3 regions of the Streptomyces sp. NPDC001292 genome follow, and region 2 is predicted to be linked to each of the others. Evidence: riboswitches for the same ligand, from Rfam matches in the RefSeq annotation. Region 2 holds a riboswitch; each other region holds the start of a gene.
What was found. Region 2 has a riboswitch for glycine ahead of cycA (D-serine/D-alanine/glycine transporter). Riboswitches for the same ligand answer to the same signal wherever they lie in the genome.
Positions count from the first base shown of each region.

Region 1: linked by a shared signal. The riboswitch ahead of gcvT (glycine cleavage system aminomethyltransferase GcvT) and the one ahead of cycA (D-serine/D-alanine/glycine transporter) in region 2 are both predicted to bind glycine.
Region 3: linked by a shared signal. The riboswitch ahead of gcvP (aminomethyl-transferring glycine dehydrogenase) and the one ahead of cycA (D-serine/D-alanine/glycine transporter) in region 2 are both predicted to bind glycine.

Region 1 is NZ_JBIAXG010000038.1:164-6,022, forward strand. Features, by position in the region: partial or broken gene ACFY4A_RS31415 (serine hydroxymethyltransferase) at 1-4, opposite strand, end outside; gene gcvH (glycine cleavage system protein GcvH) at 20-397, opposite strand; gene gcvT (glycine cleavage system aminomethyltransferase GcvT) at 509-1,675, opposite strand; glycine riboswitch at 1,833-1,929, opposite strand; gene ACFY4A_RS31430 (AAA family ATPase) at 2,077-2,697, shown strand; gene ACFY4A_RS31435 (enhanced serine sensitivity protein SseB) at 2,811-3,602, shown strand; gene ACFY4A_RS31440 (enhanced serine sensitivity protein SseB C-terminal domain-containing protein) at 3,800-4,594, shown strand; gene ACFY4A_RS31445 (ABC transporter permease) at 4,912-5,859, shown strand, end outside.
Region 2 is NZ_JBIAXG010000036.1:29,823-35,681, forward strand. Features, by position in the region: partial or broken gene ACFY4A_RS30720 (hypothetical protein) at 1-14, opposite strand, end outside; gene cycA (D-serine/D-alanine/glycine transporter) at 197-1,678, opposite strand; glycine riboswitch at 1,997-2,087, opposite strand; glycine riboswitch at 2,088-2,184, opposite strand; gene ACFY4A_RS30730 (hypothetical protein) at 2,474-2,737, shown strand; gene ACFY4A_RS30735 (hypothetical protein) at 2,866-3,021, opposite strand; gene ACFY4A_RS30740 (MFS transporter) at 3,204-4,559, opposite strand; gene ACFY4A_RS30745 (GntR family transcriptional regulator) at 4,844-5,536, shown strand; gene ACFY4A_RS30750 (urea carboxylase-associated family protein) at 5,615-5,859, shown strand, end outside.
Region 3 is NZ_JBIAXG010000071.1:17,053-22,911, reverse strand. Features, by position in the region: gene ACFY4A_RS39670 (MerR family transcriptional regulator) at 1-330, shown strand, start outside; gene ACFY4A_RS39665 (bifunctional nuclease family protein) at 411-884, shown strand; gene ACFY4A_RS39660 (MerR family transcriptional regulator) at 1,076-1,756, shown strand; gene ACFY4A_RS39655 (DNA polymerase IV) at 1,918-3,354, shown strand; gene ACFY4A_RS39650 (PRC-barrel domain-containing protein) at 3,264-3,647, opposite strand; glycine riboswitch at 3,761-3,855, shown strand; gene gcvP (aminomethyl-transferring glycine dehydrogenase) at 4,032-5,859, shown strand, end outside.

The DNA.
Region 1 (5,859 bases), on a different contig from region 2:
TCATGTGTGTGTCCGATTCTCAGCCGGCGGTCTCGGCGGCGTACTCGTCGGCGGAGAGCAGGTCGGCGGGCTCCTCGGCAAGGCGCACCTTGAACAGCCAGCCGCCCTCGAAGGGCGCGGAGTTCACCAGCGACGGGTCGCTCACCACGTCCTCGTTGACCTCGGTGACCTCGCCGCTCACGGGGGAGTACAGGTCGGACACCGACTTGGTCGACTCCAGCTCACCGCAGGTCTCGCCCGCGGCCACCGTGTCGCCGACCTCCGGGAGCTGGGCGTAGACGACATCGCCGAGCGCGTTGGCCGCGAACTCCGTGATGCCGACCGTCGCCACGCCGTCCTCGACGGGCGACAGCCACTCGTGCTCCTTGCTGTAGCGCAGATGCTGAGGGTTGTTCATGGCCAGAATTCTCCTGTACGCGGGTCAATGGTGATGAATGGGGGACTGCGAAAGGCGTGCGTGACCAGGGGTGACGTGTCTCACGTCGCCTCCGTGCCGGCTAGGGAGGTGTCACTTCTGCCGCTTGTAGAAGGGCAGCGCCACGACCTCGTACGGCTCGTGGTTGCCCCGGATGTCCACTCCCACACCGGGCGTGCCCGGAGCGGCGTGCGCGGCGTCGACGTACGCCATGGCGATCGGCTTGCCCAGGGTGGGGGAGGGGGCCCCGGAGGTGACCTCGCCGATCACCTCGCCGCCCGCGACGACCGCGTACCCGGCGCGCGGGACCCGGCGGCCCTCGGCGACCAGGCCGACGAGCACCCGGGGCGGCTCGGCGGCGGCGCGCTCGGCGGCGGCCAGCAGGGCCTCGCGGCCCACGAAGTCGCCCTCCTTCTCGAACTTGACCACCCGGCCGAGGCCCGCGTCGAACGGGGTCAGCGAGGTCGACAGCTCGTGCCCGTACAGCGGCATGCCCGCCTCCAGGCGCAGCGTGTCCCGGCAGGACAGCCCGCACGGGACCAGCCCGGCGTCCGCGCCGGCCTCGGTCAGCGCCTGCCACAGCTTCTCCGCGTCGCCCGGTGCCACGAACAGCTCGAAGCCGTCCTCGCCGGTGTACCCGGTGCGCGCGATCAGCGCGGGGACGCCCGCGACCGTGCCGGGGAGCCCGGCGTAGTACTTCAGGCCGTCCAGGTCGGCGATGGGGGCACCTCCCTGCACGAGCGAAGCCGAGTGCTTGGGGGAGAGCGACTTCAGGATGCCGGCGGACTCGGGGCCCTGCACGGCGAGCAGCGCGTAGCTGTCCCGGTCGTCGCGCACCTCGGCGTCGAAGCCCGCCGCCCGCTCGGTCAGCGCGTCGAGCACCACCTGGGCGTTGGAGGCGTTGGCGACGACCAGGTACTCGGTCTCGCCCAGCCGGTAGACGATCAGGTCGTCCAGGATGCCGCCGTCGGCCTGGCAGATCATGGTGTAGCGGGCGCGGCCGAGGCCGATGGTGGCGATGTTGCCGACCAGGGCGTGGTTCAGCAGCGCGACGGCCTGCGGGCCGGTGACGGTGATCTCGCCCATGTGGGACAGGTCGAAGAGGCCGGCCTTCGTCCGTACGGCGATGTGCTCGTCGCGCTCGGAGCCGTAACGCAGCGGCATGTCCCAGCCGGCGAAGTCGGTCATCGTCGCGCCGAGCGAGCGGTGCAGCGCGTCGAGCGCGGTGCGGCGGAGTCGGTCGGGTTCGGTACTGCTCATCGGGCGGTCTCCAAGGCATGACGGGCGAGGACTGATCATGTCCTCCCCATCTGTCATCGGAACCTGAGAGGTTCGCCATGACCGCCGTCGGACGGACGGTGCACGGCTTGCACCTTGGGTGGAGCCACTGCGCCAGCGGCCCGCTTTTCAGATGTGCCTCGCCCGCGCGGTAACGGGGCCTGAGAGATTCAAGGGAGGTACTTGCTCCTTCGGCGCCCCAGCGAGACGGCTGGGGACTCTCCCGCGCGGATTCAAACGGCCGATATGCAGTTGCGCGCACATCATTGCACGCCCGGCCCGCTTCGCGGCAGGGCGGCATCTGTGACCGACCTGTGGCAGGACGTGCACGGAAACGCGGGACGCCGCCTATTACCTTCTTTTTACGATCGATGGGAGGAACGATGACGGCGCACAGGACCGCGTTGTACGCCACGGCCCAGGCCCCCGCACCCATGGTCCGCGACCTGCGGGACCGGTCCGGCCTCGGCCCGCGCGTGCTGCGCTTCGGCCCGCGCGACCTGGTCGTGGTCACCGGCCTGCCCGGCAGCGGCAAGTCCACGCTGATGCGGCGCGCGGTGCACGGCGTCCGCATCGACTCCCAGGACACCCGCGACCGCTGGGACGCCCGCCTGGCGGCGTACCTCCCCTACGCCCTGTACCGCCCCTTGGTCCGCCTCGCCCACTTCGCGGGGCTGCGCCGCGCCCTGCGCTCCGGGGCGGCGCTCGTGGTCCACGACTGCGGCACGCAGCCCTGGGTCCGCGCCTGGCTGGCCCGCACCGCCCGCCGCCGCGGCGGCACCCTGCACCTCGTCCTGCTGGACGTCACCCCCGGCACCGCCCTGACCGGCCAGCGTGCACGGGGCCGCGGTGTCTCCCGCTACGCCTTCCGCCGCCACCGCCGCGCCACCGCCGGCCTGCTCCGCGCGGTCGAGCGCGGCACCCTGCCGAACGGCTGCGGCTCGGCGGTCCTGCTGGACCGCGAGGCAGCGACGCGACTGCGACGAATCGAGTTCACCACCTGAGAACCACACGGTGCGCGGTGCGGCGGGTCGTGGTCGTGGGATTTTTCGTGAGCTTCGGGCTGGTACCCGATAGCCTTTCGGCCACAGCAGTGGTTCACAGCAGGCGGTAGCAGATGGACTTCCCGGCGGACTTCTCCGCGGACTTTCCGGCACAGGCGCACTCCCATCCGCACGGCGGATGGCCCGGCAACGAGTTGGAGGAGGTGCTGTCCGCCTCCCTCGGCGTCCCGTCCGCCGGTGGCCGGATCGTCGAGGTGCTCGGCCGCAGCCTCCTCTGGGTGCCCCTGCCCAACGGCGGCGGTCCCCACAGCGGCCCGCTCGACCTGCCCACGCTGGAGATCGACGGTCAGGCGTACGTGCCGGTCTTCAGCTCCGAGGAGCAGCTCCGCCAGGCCGCGGGCCCGCACATGGCGTACACCGTCGCGCCCGCCGTCGAGTTCGCGCGCGGACTGCCCCCGCAGGCCGGCATCGCGCTCAACCCGGACGGCGTGGTCGGTGTCCCGCTGCCACCGGCGGTCGTGGCCGAACTGTGCCGGGCGGGGCGCACCCCACTGGACGGCCCGTCGAGCGGCGGCCGCGTCCGCCTCTTCGAACCGGACTGGCAGGACGACCCGGTGGACTTCCTCGCCGCCGCCGGCGCCGAGTTCGCCGAGACCGGCGTGGTCAGCACCGCCCGCCGCTGCCTGGCCGCCGTCGAGACGGACGACCCGGTCATGTTCGTAGGCGTCGAACTGTCCCAGTGGGAGGGCGACCCGCAGGCCGGCGCCCTGGACGCCCTGGGCCGCGCCCTGGCGAAGACCCCGGCCCGGTGGCCGGTCAACCTGGTCCTCCTGGACGTGGCCCAGGATCCCGTGGCGGACTGGATGAGGGAGAACGTCCGCCCGTTCTACCAGCACGCCCACTGAGTCCGACCCGGGACGCCGGGGAAGCGCACACGATCCGCAGCCGGCGGCGCACGGCGAGTCCCCGGCCGCCGGACGGCGGCTTAAGCTAGGCCTGCCTCACTTTCCCGCCTGCCCGCCGGGCGGACGACGGGAAGGTGACGACAGGACCCGGACCCACGGCTCGGTCGATACGTCGGTTGTATGGAGGGGCGGTACAAGTGAGCGCCAGCGGCACCACGGCCGGGCAGGTCGAGCAGACGCTGCGCCAGGTGACGCCCGGGCGTTACGACGCCTATGAGGCGCTGCTGCGCGCGCTGGCGACCCCGTCCTCCGGCCAGGTCTGGATGCTGCTGTGGCACGGCCAGGCTGGTTCCCCCGACGCCCAGTACGGCCACATGGAGGTCGACGGCCACGGCTACGCGCCCTGCGTGACCTCCGCCCAGGAGCTGTCGGCCAGCGGCTGGAACCGTTCGTACGAGGTCGTGGACGGCCTCGACGTGGCCCGCACCCTCTACCCCGACCACTACGGCCTCTGGCTGAACCCGCACGCCCCGGGCGGCGGCGTCGGTATTCCGTGGCTGGACCTGCGCCGCATCGCCACCGGTCTCGACCGCCAGCCCGCGGGCCCCCTCCGGCTGTCCGAACCCACCGTCGAGGCCTCGCAGTTCTACGCCCTGCTCACCCAGAACGCCCACCGCACCCCGGCCCTGCGCTCGCTGCGCCGCGCCTGGGTGCAGCCGGCGCTCGGAGCGCCGTACCTCGCCATCGGCCTCGACGTGTACGACACCTCGCCGCCGGCCGTCGACTCGGTGCGCGTGATGATGCAGCAGTCCATCGGCGCCGTCCCCGACGGGCTGCCGGTCTCGACGGTCGCGATGTCCGACGAGTACGACCCGGTCGCGATGTGGCTGCGCGCGAACTCCCGCCCGTTCTACGACCGGGAGAGCCAGGCACCCCCCGCGCAGGCCCAGGCGGCCGGCTACGGCTACCCGCCGGTGCGGGGCGGCTACTGACGCGTCCGGTCCGTCCACCGCAGGGCTCCCGCACGGGTGATCCTCTGCGCGCGTAGATGGATGCGGATGGTCCGCTTTTGCCGTGGGCCGCCCCAACTGGTCCCTGTCCGCCCCTCGTTACCCACTGTCCGGATAACGGAACCCCCCAACCCGCATCACGTTTGCGCATCCATTCACCGCCAAGTCTGGCAACGGATCACCATGGCGTTGAAGACTCCCGCACCAAGGGGGCGTTGCCCCTGTGTACGACGGACTGAACAGCCGCCACAGCGGCAAGCGCGGGCCGGCCACCGCCGGTTGAGAGGGGTCCCTGCCAGATGACGGCACCATTGCACGAGCCGACCGCTGAAGCGGCCCCGAGCGCTGCCGACGAGGCGACGGCCGCCAGCGTCGATGCCAAGGCCGTACAGGGGCGTTCCCTGGGCCGGATCGCCTGGGAGCGCCTCAAGCGGGACAAGCTCGCCCTCACGGGCGGCGTGGTCGTGCTCTTCCTCATCCTGGTCGCGCTCCTCGCGCCCGTGATCGCGCACGCGGTCGGTCAGGACCCCGAACTGCACCACGAGGACCTGATCGACCCGCTCTTCGGCACCCCCAAGGGTTCCCTCGGCGGCATCAGCGGCGACCACCTCTTCGGCGTCGAGCCGGTCAGCGGCCGCGACATCTTCGCCCGTATCGTCTACGGCGCCCAGATCTCGCTGCTCGTGGGCTTCCTGTCCGCCGTGGTCGCCGTCATCCTGGGCACCGTCCTCGGCATCCTCGCCGGCTTCTTCGGCGGCTGGGTGGACGCGGCCATCAGCCGGGTCATGGACGGCCTGCTCGCCTTCCCGCAGCTGCTGTTCATCATCGCGCTGGTCTCCGTCATGCCGAGCGAGATGCTCGGCCTGACCGGCACGGGTGTGCGCGTCTTCGTGATGATCCTGGTCATCGGCTTCTTCGGCTGGCCCTACATCGGCCGCGTGGTGCGCGGCCAGACGCTCTCGCTGCGCGAACGCGAGTACGTCGAGGCGGCACGCTCGCTCGGCGCCGGCCGCTTCTACATCCTGTTCAAGGAGCTGCTGCCCAACCTCGTGGCGCCGATCATCGTGTACACGACGATGATGATCCCGACCAACATCCTCACCGAGGCCGCGCTCAGCTTCCTCGGCGTGGGCGTCAAGCCGCCGACCGCATCCTGGGGGCAGATGCTCTCGAACGCCATCGACTACTACGAGGCGGACCCCATGTACATGGTGGTCCCCGGTCTGGCGATCTTCATCACCGTCCTT
Region 2 (5,859 bases):
GCGAGGTACGGCACGTGCTCTGTCTCGATGACGGCGGCCAGGACGGTGGCGAGTGAGGCATCGCGTTCACCGAGTGATCGACGGCGCAGAGCGCGGCGACGGAGTCTGAGGTGGCAGCCGGATGTGCCGCCACCGAGTCGTTACGCAGCGTGGGATCGGTCCCCGTCTGTGTGACTCCGCCTTCCTCGGGGTCGGGTCACTCCCCGTTCCGGGAGCCGGGCAGGGAGACGGTCTGCCGGGCCTGACGGCGGCCGCGACGGCGCAGCACCGCCCATGCGATGCCGAGGATGACGAACCACACCGGGGTCACCAGCAGCGCCTGCAGCGTGTCGTCCTTCTGGGTCAGTGCCCAGATGAGGAACGCGAAGAACGCGAGCACGACGTAGCACATGGGGATGCCGCCGGGCATCTTGAACGTCGATACCTCGTGCAGGTGCGGACGGCGCTTGCGGTACACGATGTAGCTGATCAGGATGATCGACCAGACGAATATGAACAGCAGCGCCGAGATGGTGGTCACCAGCGTGAAGGCCTCGATGATCGAGTCGCCCAGGGTGAGCATGACGACACCGGGGAGCAGGAAGACGCCGGACAGGAGCAGGGCGTTGACCGGCACCTTCCTGGAGGTGAGCCTGCCGAACCGCGAGGGCGCGTCGCCCTCCTGTGCCAGGCCGTAGACCATCCGCGAGGTGGAGTAGATGCCCGAGTTCGCGGACGAGGTGGCCGAGGTCAGCACCACGAAGTTGATCAACGAGGCTGCGATGCCCAGGCCGGCGAGGGCGAACATCACGACGAAGGGGCTGCGGTCCGCGCTGATGTCGCGCCAGGGAGTGACGGAGATGATCACGACCAGGGCGACCACGTAGAACAGCATCACGCGTACCGGGATCGAGTTGATCGCCTTGGGCAGGTTCCGTTCCGGGTTCTTGGTCTCGGCCGCGGTGGTGCCGACGAGTTCGATGCCGACGAAGGCGAAGGTCGCGATCTGGAATCCCGCGACGAAGCCCATGGGGCCGGTGGGGAAGAAGCCGCCGTCGTTCCAGAGGTTGGAGAAGCTCGCGGTGGCGCCCCCAGGCGCATGGAAGCCGCCCAGCACCATGCCGAGCCCCACGACGATCAGCGCCACGATAGCGACGATCTTGATCAGTGCGAACCAGAACTCGGTCTCGCCGAACGCCTTCACGGTGGGCAGGTTCAGAGCGATCAGCACGACGACCGCCACAAGCCCGGGTATCCACAGCGCGAGCCCGTGCCACCAGTACGACACGTACCCGGCGATCGCGATGACGTCGGCCATCCCGGTGACGATCCAGCAAAACCAGTAGGTCCAGCCCGTGAAGAAGCCGGCCCACGGCCCGAGGAGGTCCGAGGCGAAGTCGGCGAAGGACTTGTAGCGCAGGTTGGAGAGCAGCAGCTCGCCCATCGCCCGCATCACGAAGAACAGCATCGCGCCGATGATCATGTAGACGAAGATCACCGAGGGGCCGGCCAGCGAGATCGTTTTGCCCGATCCCATGAACAGACCGGTTCCGATCGCACCGCCGATCGCGATGAGCTGGATGTGCCGGTTGGACAATTGCCGGGAGAGGTGCTGCTGACCCGCCGGCGAGGGCGTCGGTGCGTGCCCTCTCTGGGGCGCGGACGCGGTGGTCACGCCGGTGTCACTGCTTTCAGACATGGGCAAACCTTAGGGATCTCATACGCGTGCGGGCATGGGGTGTCTCGGTGGGTGAACACACGCGCACACAGAACGAGCGGACACGGTGTTCTGCACGCGGACATGCGGATATACGGGACCGACCGGAACGGCGGCAGGGCACGCTGAACACGCGCACGCGACGGGGGAGCCGGTCCGGTGGCGGCCGGGGAAAAGAGGAAAGCCGAAGTTCAGCCCGGAAGCCGGCAGGCGGGCGACGGACGGGGGTGACGCGACGGGACAGCCATCAAAGGCTCCTCGAGGGTTGAGCGCGGAGGGGACCGCGCGGCCGAGTGAGCCTCCCCCTCTGTCATGGGCCTGAGAGATTCACCGCGGGAATCCGCGGCTTGCACCGTGGGCGAGACGCGTGAGCGCCTGCTTTCCAGAGTTGCCTGCCCGAGCGGTAGGGATGCCTGAGAGTTTCCGGGGAGGTGTTGCTCCTTCGGCGCCCGGGTCTGGCTGACCCGATGCTCTCCCGCTGCGGGGTGAACGACCGTTTACTGCGGTGAGGCTAAGTCCACACCGGCTGCCGGTCAAGGGTGCGCCGCGAAGCCACTGCCCATAACTGCCGGGTGAGCCGCGTCGTGTCCGTCCGGAGCCGGCAAGCCGACCTGGGCAATCAGGCGGGTGAACCAGCCGTGCGCACGACCGCCCGACTCAGCCGCGCGGGCGGCCCATGACGATGGTGGCCGTGCTCTGGTGCGCTCGACCAACTGAAGACCCAACCGCTGTTCCAGCACGCGGATCTGCTGACTGAATGCCGGTTACGTGGTCGATATGCCGCCCTGCACCATGGCGCTCACCTGGTTCGTCGAAAACCGCGATCGCCCCGATATCAGTGAGATCCGGCAGATCGCCCGGGCCGTGCTGCAGAGCCGGAGCTGGGGATTTTCGTCTGGACCCGGCAGCGGCGGGACGTTCCGGGAGCTGCGGTTCTGCGGGAGCGTCCCGGTGGGCGGGGTGTCGTGGACGGCTGTATCCGTCAGGGCCGCCGACTCGTCGCGCCGCTCCGGGACGCCGACCGTCGACTCGGTGCACTGACCCTGGAGCGCCGTAATGCAAGGCTCGAGCCCGGGTTGCGCCGGACGGTGGAACCCGGGCCGCACCGCGCGCCGGCGCCTCTGCCGACCGGTCGACCGAAACTGGCAACGTGCGCAGCCGCGGGCCGGTCACGGGGCCGCTGGGGCTTCGTCTTCGGCTACTTCGTCGTCGGCCAGCCGCAGCGCCGGGTGCAGGTTGGCGAACTCGTCGACGTCGAGAACGCACCATGCCTGGTGGTAGTGGTCGCCGGCCTTGTCGCGCTCGGTCGCGGTGTGCCGTACCACCGAGCGGGTGGCGCAGCCCCTCCAGTGGCGGCCCCGAAATCCTAGTCGGCTCCTCCGACAACGGGGTCGGCCGTAGGAGAGGCTGTGGTCCCCAAACGAGGGGTGGCAGGGAGCCGTCGTGCTCCCTGCCACTTCTCACTCATGCCCGTCCGTCGGTCCGCGGCTGCCGGCCTGGCGTCGGCTCAGGTGGCGCTGGATGTCTCCAGGGACACGCCCCGCGTTTCCGGGGCCATCGCGATCGACACCAGCGTGCCCACCGCCGACACGACGCCGGCCAGCAGCAGCGTCGCTCCCACGCCCCAGTGCTCCAGGGCCAGCGGGGTCAGGAACGTGCCGGCGGCGGCGGCGATGCGGCTGAAGCCGGTGCCGACACCGACCGCGGTCGCCCGGATCTCCGTCGGGAACAGCTCGTTCGGGTAGATCCACTGGAGCAGCGTGGGACCGCCGACGGCGATCGCGTACACCGCGAACAGCAGTCCCGCCCCGACCGCCGGCAGCCCCGGGAAGACGCCGAGCACCAGCAGCGGGACCGTCGACGCCGCGAAGGTCCAGACGAGGACGGGACGCCGTCCCGCGCGGTTCAGCAGTGGCAGGAAGACCAGGCAGCCGATCAGGAACACCAGGCTGATGGCGACCGAGCCGAGGGTGCCGCTGTCGCCGGACAGGCCCATGGCGGCGAGCAGTTGGGGACCGAAGGCGTAGATGGCGTAGATCGGCATCACCGAACAGGCCCAGAAGAGCGAGACGAAGGCGGTGCGCTTGCCGTAGGTGCCACGGAAGACGGCCGAGAAGCGGGCGGGTTGGGCCGGGGTGCCCAGGTCGGCGACGCCCGCGCCGGGTCCGAACACCTTGCGCATCACCGCCTCGGCCTCCTCGACCCTGCCCTGGGAGAGCAACCAGCGGGGTGACTCGGGGGTGCCGATGCGCAGCAGGACCAGGATCGCGGCGGGCACCGCGGGGCAGGCGAGCAGCCAGCGCCAGCCGTCGGGGCCGAGCCGCAGCAGCAGATCGCCGATGAGGTAGGCGGCCGCGCTGCCCACGGACCACATCACGGTCAGGAGACCGAGCATCGCGCCGCGGTGCTTGCGCGGTGAGAACTCGGCGAGCAGGGACGTGGCGATCGGGTAGTCGGCGCCGACGGCCACGCCGATCAGGAAGCGCAGCACGAGCAGTTGCTCGGGGCCGGTGACGAAGGCCTGGGCGACGGAGAAGACCACGATCGCCGCCAGGTCGATCGTGTACATGATGTGGCGGCCGAAGCGGTCGGTGACGTAGCCGAAGACGGTTCCGCCGACGAGCAGTCCGCACAGCGCGGCCGCCGCGAGGAAGCCCTCCCACAGGCCGCTGAGGTGCCAGCGCGGGCCGATCTGGGTGAGGGCGACGCCGATCACGCCGAGGATGAGTCCGTCGAGGAAGGGCCCGCCCGCCGAATAGACGGTCAGCCTGCGGTGGAACGAGGTGAGGGCGCTGTCCTCCAGCAGGGCGCGGCCACTGCTCGGGGGCGCGTCGGTGGCGGATTGAGCGGGAACCGGCGGCATGAGCCACCTCCGTGGCGGGTCGGGAGAGGGAAGGGCGGAGTCGTGAGGGGGGTGAGCCGCGGCTGGATGTCGTCCGTCGGCGGCGTCGACCACGGCGATGAGGGGGGCCTGCGGTGGCGGTCAAGTTAGAAATGATTGAACGATCCTGTCAAGGGTTGGACGATCGTCGGTCAGCGCGGATGCGGCAGACAGCCAGTGAGGGACGGCATTCTGCGGTCGAAGTCAGACACCCGCGATCAATCGAGCTATGGATTGATGAACAATCCTGGGGTACTGTCGCCGCCATGTCCGAAGAACAGAGCACCGCCGGGGTCCCCGAGCCCGGCGATGTCGCCGCGGAAGCGGTCGCCGACCGGCTTCGCGAGCGGATCAGCCGGGGCGAGCTGCCCCCGGGCCTGCCCCTGCGGGACGCGGCCCTCGCCGCCGAACTGGGCGTCTCGCGCAACACGCTGCGCGAGGCCGTACGGCTCCTGGTGCACGAGGGCCTGGCGGTCCACCGGCTCTACAAGGGCGCCGCCGTCAAGCGGCTCGACGTGGCCGACGTGCACGACATCTACGCCGCCCGCCGCTGCTTCGAACTGCGCGCGGTGGAGGAGAGCGTGTACGCCTCCGAGGAGGCGCTGGCCGCGCTCGAGGAGCGGGTCTCGGCCCAGGAGGCGGCGGCCCGGGCGGGGCGCTGGAGCGAGGTCAGCACCTGGTCGCTGGACTTCCACCGCGCCGTCGTACGGCTGCTCGGCAGCAGGCGGCTCGACCGGTTCTTCGACACGATCGTCGCGCAGTTGCGCCTGGCCTTCGCCGAGGTCCCGCGCGAGCCCGAGTTCCAGGCGCAGTGGGTGCCGCGCGACCGCGAGGTGTGCGATCTGCTGCGCACCGGGCGGCGCGCCCAGGCCGCGGAGGCGCTGCGCCGCTACCTCGAGGACTCCGAGCGCGCGGTCGTCGACATGGTGCGGGCCGCCGCGGCCCGCCGCGAGACCTGACGGGCCGTAGGCACCCCCACTCGGCCGCCCGCGGTCAACCCCACCCCACCAGCCACCCAGGAAAGAGGTACGCCCCCCATGGCCACCACCGCAGCCGCCTATCAGGCGACGAAAGGCGGTCCGCTCGACGTCGACCGCGCGTTCTACGACCGGGTCTCGAAGACCGAGGAGGGCCGCGAACTCGTCGACAGCTTCGTCATACCGATTCGCTCGGGCCGCGCCTGGGAGGTTCCGGCCGGACACTTGTGCCGCCTGGTCACCGTCGACGGGCCGCAGGTCGGCGACCTGAACATTTGGAACCGCAACGACCCGCGTGAGCGCAT
Region 3 (5,859 bases), on a different contig from region 2:
GGCATCGAGGAGGGGGAGCTCCGGGAGTGGGAGTCGTACGGGCTGCTCACTCCGTTGGCGGACGGGGGCTACGGAGCGGAGGCGGTGACCGTGGCCTCGCTCGTGTCCGAGCTGGGGCGTTTCGGGATCGAGCCCCGGCACCTGCGGGTGATGAAGGCGGCCGCCGACCGGGAGGCCGGGCTCGTAGACCAGGTGGTGGCCCCGCTCAAGCGGCACCGCAATCCGCAGACCAGGGCGCATGCGGAGGCCCGCGCCAAGGAGCTCGCGGAGCTCACGGTGCGGCTGCACGCGGTGCTGGTCCAGACCGCGCTCGGGGTGCGGCTGCCGTGAGCGGGCCTGAGACGGCCGGATCCTCCTCCCATGCCCGGCCCGACTACCCAAACGTCCCGGGCACCGCCTAGGGTTGCTGTGTGAACGAGCTCGATGTCGTAGGTGTCCGGGTCGAGATGCCCTCCAACCAACCGATCGTGCTCCTGCGTGAAGTGGGAGGCGACCGTTACCTCCCCATCTGGATCGGGCCGGGGGAGGCGACGGCGATCGCCTTCGCCCAGCAGGGCATGGCCCCCGCGCGACCGCTGACCCACGACCTGTTCAAGGACGTGCTGGAGGCGGTCGGCCAGGAACTCACGGAAGTGCGCATCACGGACCTGCGTGAAGGCGTCTTCTACGCCGAGCTGGTGTTCGCCAGCGGCGTCGAGGTGAGCGCCCGGCCGTCCGACGCCATAGCGCTGGCCCTGCGTACCGGGACGCCGATCTTCGGCAGCGACACGGTGCTGGACGACGCGGGCATCGCGATCCCGGACGAGCAGGAGGACGAGGTGGAGAAGTTCCGCGAGTTCCTCGACCAGATCTCGCCGGAGGACTTCGGCTCCAGCAGCCAGTGAAGCGCCCACATGAGCCACGGGAGACCGTCCCGCGGCCTCCCTCCGGGGCATTCGGATAGCCTTTCCCGGCGATGGGGTACGCAAAACCACTCTTAGGGTGATTATCACTCGGCGTGCCGAGTGTGGCGATCGTTGACGCACCCCTGGTGACTGCCTACCGTCGAGGAGGCAGGTCAAGGACGGAGGTCGGCGTGAGAAGCAGCGGCGACGGTACGGCTGGGGGTGCCCCCGGACGCAATGCCGGGGGAAGCGGTCCGTACCCTCCCCCGGGCTCCCGGCTCCGCCCGAGCGGGGGGTACACACCTCTCGGCGGCGCGGCCGGTCGTGCTCCGCAGCGACCGACGGCGCCGAGCAGCGGAGGGGCGGCGGCCATGGCGTCCGAACAGATCGGCTATCGCGGTCCGACGGCCTGCGCCGCCGCCGGCATCACCTACCGGCAACTGGACTACTGGGCGCGCACCGGGCTGGTCGAGCCGAGCGTGCGGCCCGCCCACGGGTCCGGCACCCAGCGCCTCTACAGCTTCCGGGACGTCGTCGTCCTGAAGATCGTCAAGCGGTTCCTCGACACCGGCGTGTCGCTGCAGAACATCCGTACCGCCGTCCAGCACCTGCGCGAGTGCGGTTTCCGTGACCTGGAGCGGACGACGCTGATGAGCGACGGTGCCACGGTGTACGAGTGCACGTCGCCCGACGAGGTGCACGCCCTGCTCCAGGGGGGCCAGGGAATCTTCGGCATCGCCGTCGGCGTGGTGTGGCGCGACGTGGAGAACGCGCTGTCGCAGTTGCACGGTGAGCGCATCGACACGGGGGAGACGCTCGTGGGGCACAACCCGGGCGACGAGCTCGCCCGGCGGCGCAACCGGGCCGTCTGAGCGGCCCCTCGGCCGGCTCCGGTCCTCCCGGTCACTGACCGACCGCCGACCGGCCCCATCCCGGCCCGATCAGCCCCCTCGGCCTGCGGACAGGCCTCGGGAGGACGTACGGCGCCGCCGGAACGGGGGCATTGTCAGTGGCGTGGTGCAGCATCGTAGATGTGAGAACCGCACCCACGATCCTCCACCTCGACATGGATGCCTTCTTCGCCTCCGCGGAGCAGGCGTCCAAGCCGAGCCTGCGTGGGAAGGCCGTGGTCGTGGGCGGGCTGGGACCGCGCGGGGTGGTGGCCACGGCGTCGTACGAGGCGCGCGTGTTCGGCGTCCACTCCGCGATGCCGATGGCCCAGGCGCGGCGGCTGGCGCCGAACGCCGCGTACCTCGTGCCGCGCTTTGCCTTCTACCGCTCCATCAGCGAGCGGGTGATGGGCCTGCTGCGGGCGCTGTCGCCGCTGGTGGAGCCGCTGAGCCTGGACGAGGCGTTCGTGGACCTGGAGGCCGGGGGAGCCGCCTGGGACGCGGAATCCGCCCGGCTGGCAGGGATGAAACTGCGCGCCGACATCCGGGCCGTCACGGGGCTCACCGGGTCCGTGGGGCTGGCCGCCTCCAAGATGCTCGCCAAGATCGGCTCCGAGCAGGCCAAGCCCGACGGGCTGGTGCTCATCGAGCCCGGCACCGAGCGGGCCCTGCTCGGTCCGCTGTCCGTGCGTACCCTGCCGGGCGTGGGCCCGGCCACGGGCGACCATCTGCGGCGGGCCGGGATCCACACCGTCGAGGAAATCGCCGAGGCCGGTGAGGACGAGCTCGTCCGGCTGCTCGGCAAAGCGCACGGGCACGCGCTGTACGCGATGGCGCTGGCCCACGACGAGCGTCCCGTCGTGGCCGAGCGCGAGACGAAGTCGGTGTCCGTCGAGGACACCTACGACGTGGACATCCACGACCGCGTCCGGGTGGCCCTGGAGGTGCAGCGGCTCGCCGACCGGTGCGTACGGCGGCTGCGCGGGGCCGGTCTGTCGGGGCGCACCATCGTGCTGAAGGTGCGCCGCTACGACTTCTCCACCCTGACCCGCTCCGAGACCCTGCGCGGGCCCACCGACGACCCCGCGGTGATACGGGAGGCGGCCGCCCGGCTGCTGGATTCGGTGGACACCACCGGCGGTGTACGGCTGCTCGGCGTGGGCGTGTCCGGGCTCGCCGACTACACCCAGGAGGACCTGTTCGCGCAGGCGGCGGGCGTGCGGGCCGCGGGCGCGGAGGCGGAGCGCCCGACCGAGGGGCAGCCGGAGGAGCCCGCCGAGCAGCCGCCGGCACCCACCGAGCGGCGGTGGCCGGCGGGCCATGACGTACGGCACGCCGCGTACGGCCACGGATGGGTGCAGGGCAGCGGCCTCGGCCGCGTCACCGTCCGCTTCGAGACCCCCCGCTCCGCGCCGGGTCGGGTACGCACCTTCCTCATGGACGACCCGGACCTGGAACCGGCCGAACCCCTTCCTCTGGTTCCGCCGGCTCAGCTCTCGTCCGGACCGGAGCCGGAGCCGGCCAGCTTGCCGAAGTGGTGGTCCGGAACAGCCGGTGGAGGCGCCACGTCGAGGCCGTAGTGGTGGTAGAGCTGCAGTTCCTGCTCCGGGGACAGATGGCGGCCCACGCCGAAGTCCGGAGCCTCCTTGATCAGCGAGCGGTCGAAGGGGACGCGCAGGGTGCCCTCGACCAGTTCGCTGGGCTCGAGGGGGACGAAGGCGTCCCGGGAGAACAGGCCGGTGCGTATGGCCGCCCATTCCGGCACACCGGTCGCGTCGTCGAGGTAGACCTCGTCCACCGTGCCGATCTTGTGGCCGTTGCGGTCGAACGCCTTGCGGCCGATCAGGTTGCGCGGATCGATCTCCGTCTGCACTGTCCCTCCACGTGGTCGCAACTCATCCGTAAGCACTACAAAAGAGCACATTCAGCGGTGCGGCCACTCGAAGACCCGTACGGCTGCCCCGCTGGTACGCTGGCAACGGCTGCTGACCCCGTGCGGGAGAGCCCTCCGGCACCACCGGAGGCGCCGAAGGAGCAAATCCTCCCCGGAATCTCTCAGGCCCACGTACCGCACGGACGAGGTCACTCTGGAAAGCAGAGCGGGTGTCGACGGCTTCCGCTCTCACCGACGGTGAAAACCGGGAGCCCTCGGGCAGCCCGGTGAAGCTCTCAGGTTGAGATGACAGAGGGGGAGGCCGTCGGGACACCCGCGCCGTGGTGTCCCTCGAAGGTCGTGTCAGACCAGGAGGCCTCCGCAATGACCGCCCAGCGCATTCCGCTCTCCGAGCTCGAACAGGGCATCCCCTTCGAACAGCGCCACATCGGGCCCGACCAGGAGGCGCGGGCCAAGATGCTCGCGCAGGTCGGCTACGGCTCGCTCGACGAGCTCACCGCCGCCGCGGTACCCGAAGTGATCAGGAACGCCGACGCGCTCGACCTTCCCGGCGGCCGCACCGAGGCCGAAGTGCTGGCCGAGCTGCGCTCCCTCGCCGACCGCAACCAGGTCCTCGGCTCGATGATCGGCCTCGGCTACTACGGGACGTTCACCCCGCCGGTGATCCTGCGCAACGTCATGGAGAACCCGGCCTGGTACACCGCCTACACCCCCTACCAGCCGGAGATCTCCCAGGGCCGCCTCGAGGCGCTGCTGAACTTCCAGACCGTGGTCGCCGACCTGACCGGTCTGCCGACCTCCGGCGCGTCCCTGCTCGACGAGGGCACCGCCGCCGCCGAGGCCATGGCGCTGTCCCGGCGCATGGGCAAGAACAAGAAGGGCCTGTTCCTGGTCGACGCGGACGCGCTGCCGCAGACCATCGCGGTCATCGAGACCCGCGCCGAGCCGACCGGCGTCGAGGTCGTCGTCGCCGACCTCAGCGACGGCATCCCGGCCGAGATCGCCGAGCGCGAGATCAACGGCGTGCTCCTGCAGTACCCGGGCGCCTCCGGCGCCGTGCGCGACCTGAAGCCCGTCATCGACCAGGCGCACCAGCTGGGCGCCCTGGTCACCGTCGCCGCCGACCTGCTCGCGCTGACCCTGCTGAAGTCGCCCGGCGAGCTCGGCGCGGACATCGCCGTCGGCACCACCCAGCGCTTCGGCGTTCCGATGGGCTTCGGCGGCCCGCACGCCGGCTACATGGCGGTGCACGAGAAGTTCGCGCGCAGCCTGCCCGGCCGCCTGGTCGGCGTCTCCGTCGACGCCGACGGCAACAAGGCCTACCGCCTCGCCCTGCAGACCCGTGAGCAGCACATCCGCCGCGAGAAGGCCACCAGCAACATCTGCACCGCCCAGGTGCTGCTCGCCGTCATGGCCGGCATGTACGCGGTCTACCACGGCCCCGAGGGCCTGCGGGACATCGCGCGCCGCACCCACCGCTACGCCACGGTCCTCGCCGAGGGGCTCAAGGCCGGCGGCTTCGAGGTCGTGCACGGCGCGTACTTCGACACGCTGACCGTCAGGGCGGAGGGGCGTGCCGCCGAGGTCGTCGCCGCGGCCCGCGAGGGCGGCGTGAACCTGCGCCTCGTCGACGCCGACCACGTCTCGGTCGCCTGCGACGAGACCACCACCCGGGACCGGCTGCGCACCGTGTGGGCCGCCTTCGGCGTCGGGGGCGACATCGAGGCGCTGGACGCGGTCGCCGAGGACACGCTGCCCGAGGCGCTGCTGCGCGCAGACACCTACCTCACCCACCCCGTCTTCCACCAGTACCGGTCCGAGACCGCGATGCTGCGCTACCTGCGCCGGCTGGCCGACCGCGACTACGCGCTCGACCGCGGCATGATCCCGCTGGGCTCGTGCACCATGAAGCTCAACGCGACGACCGAGATGGAGCCGGTCACCTGGCCGGAGTTCGGGCAGCTGCACCCCTTCGCGCCCGCCGAGCAGGCGCAGGGCTACCTCACCCTCATCCGCGAGCTGGAGGAACGTCTCGCCGAGGTCACCGGCTACGACAAGGTCTCCCTTCAGCCGAACGCCGGTTCCCAGGGCGAGCTGGCCGGTCTGCTCGCCGTGCGCGGCTACCACCGTGCCAACGGTGACGAGCAGCGCACCGTCTGCCTCATCCCGTCCTCCGCGCACGGCACCAACG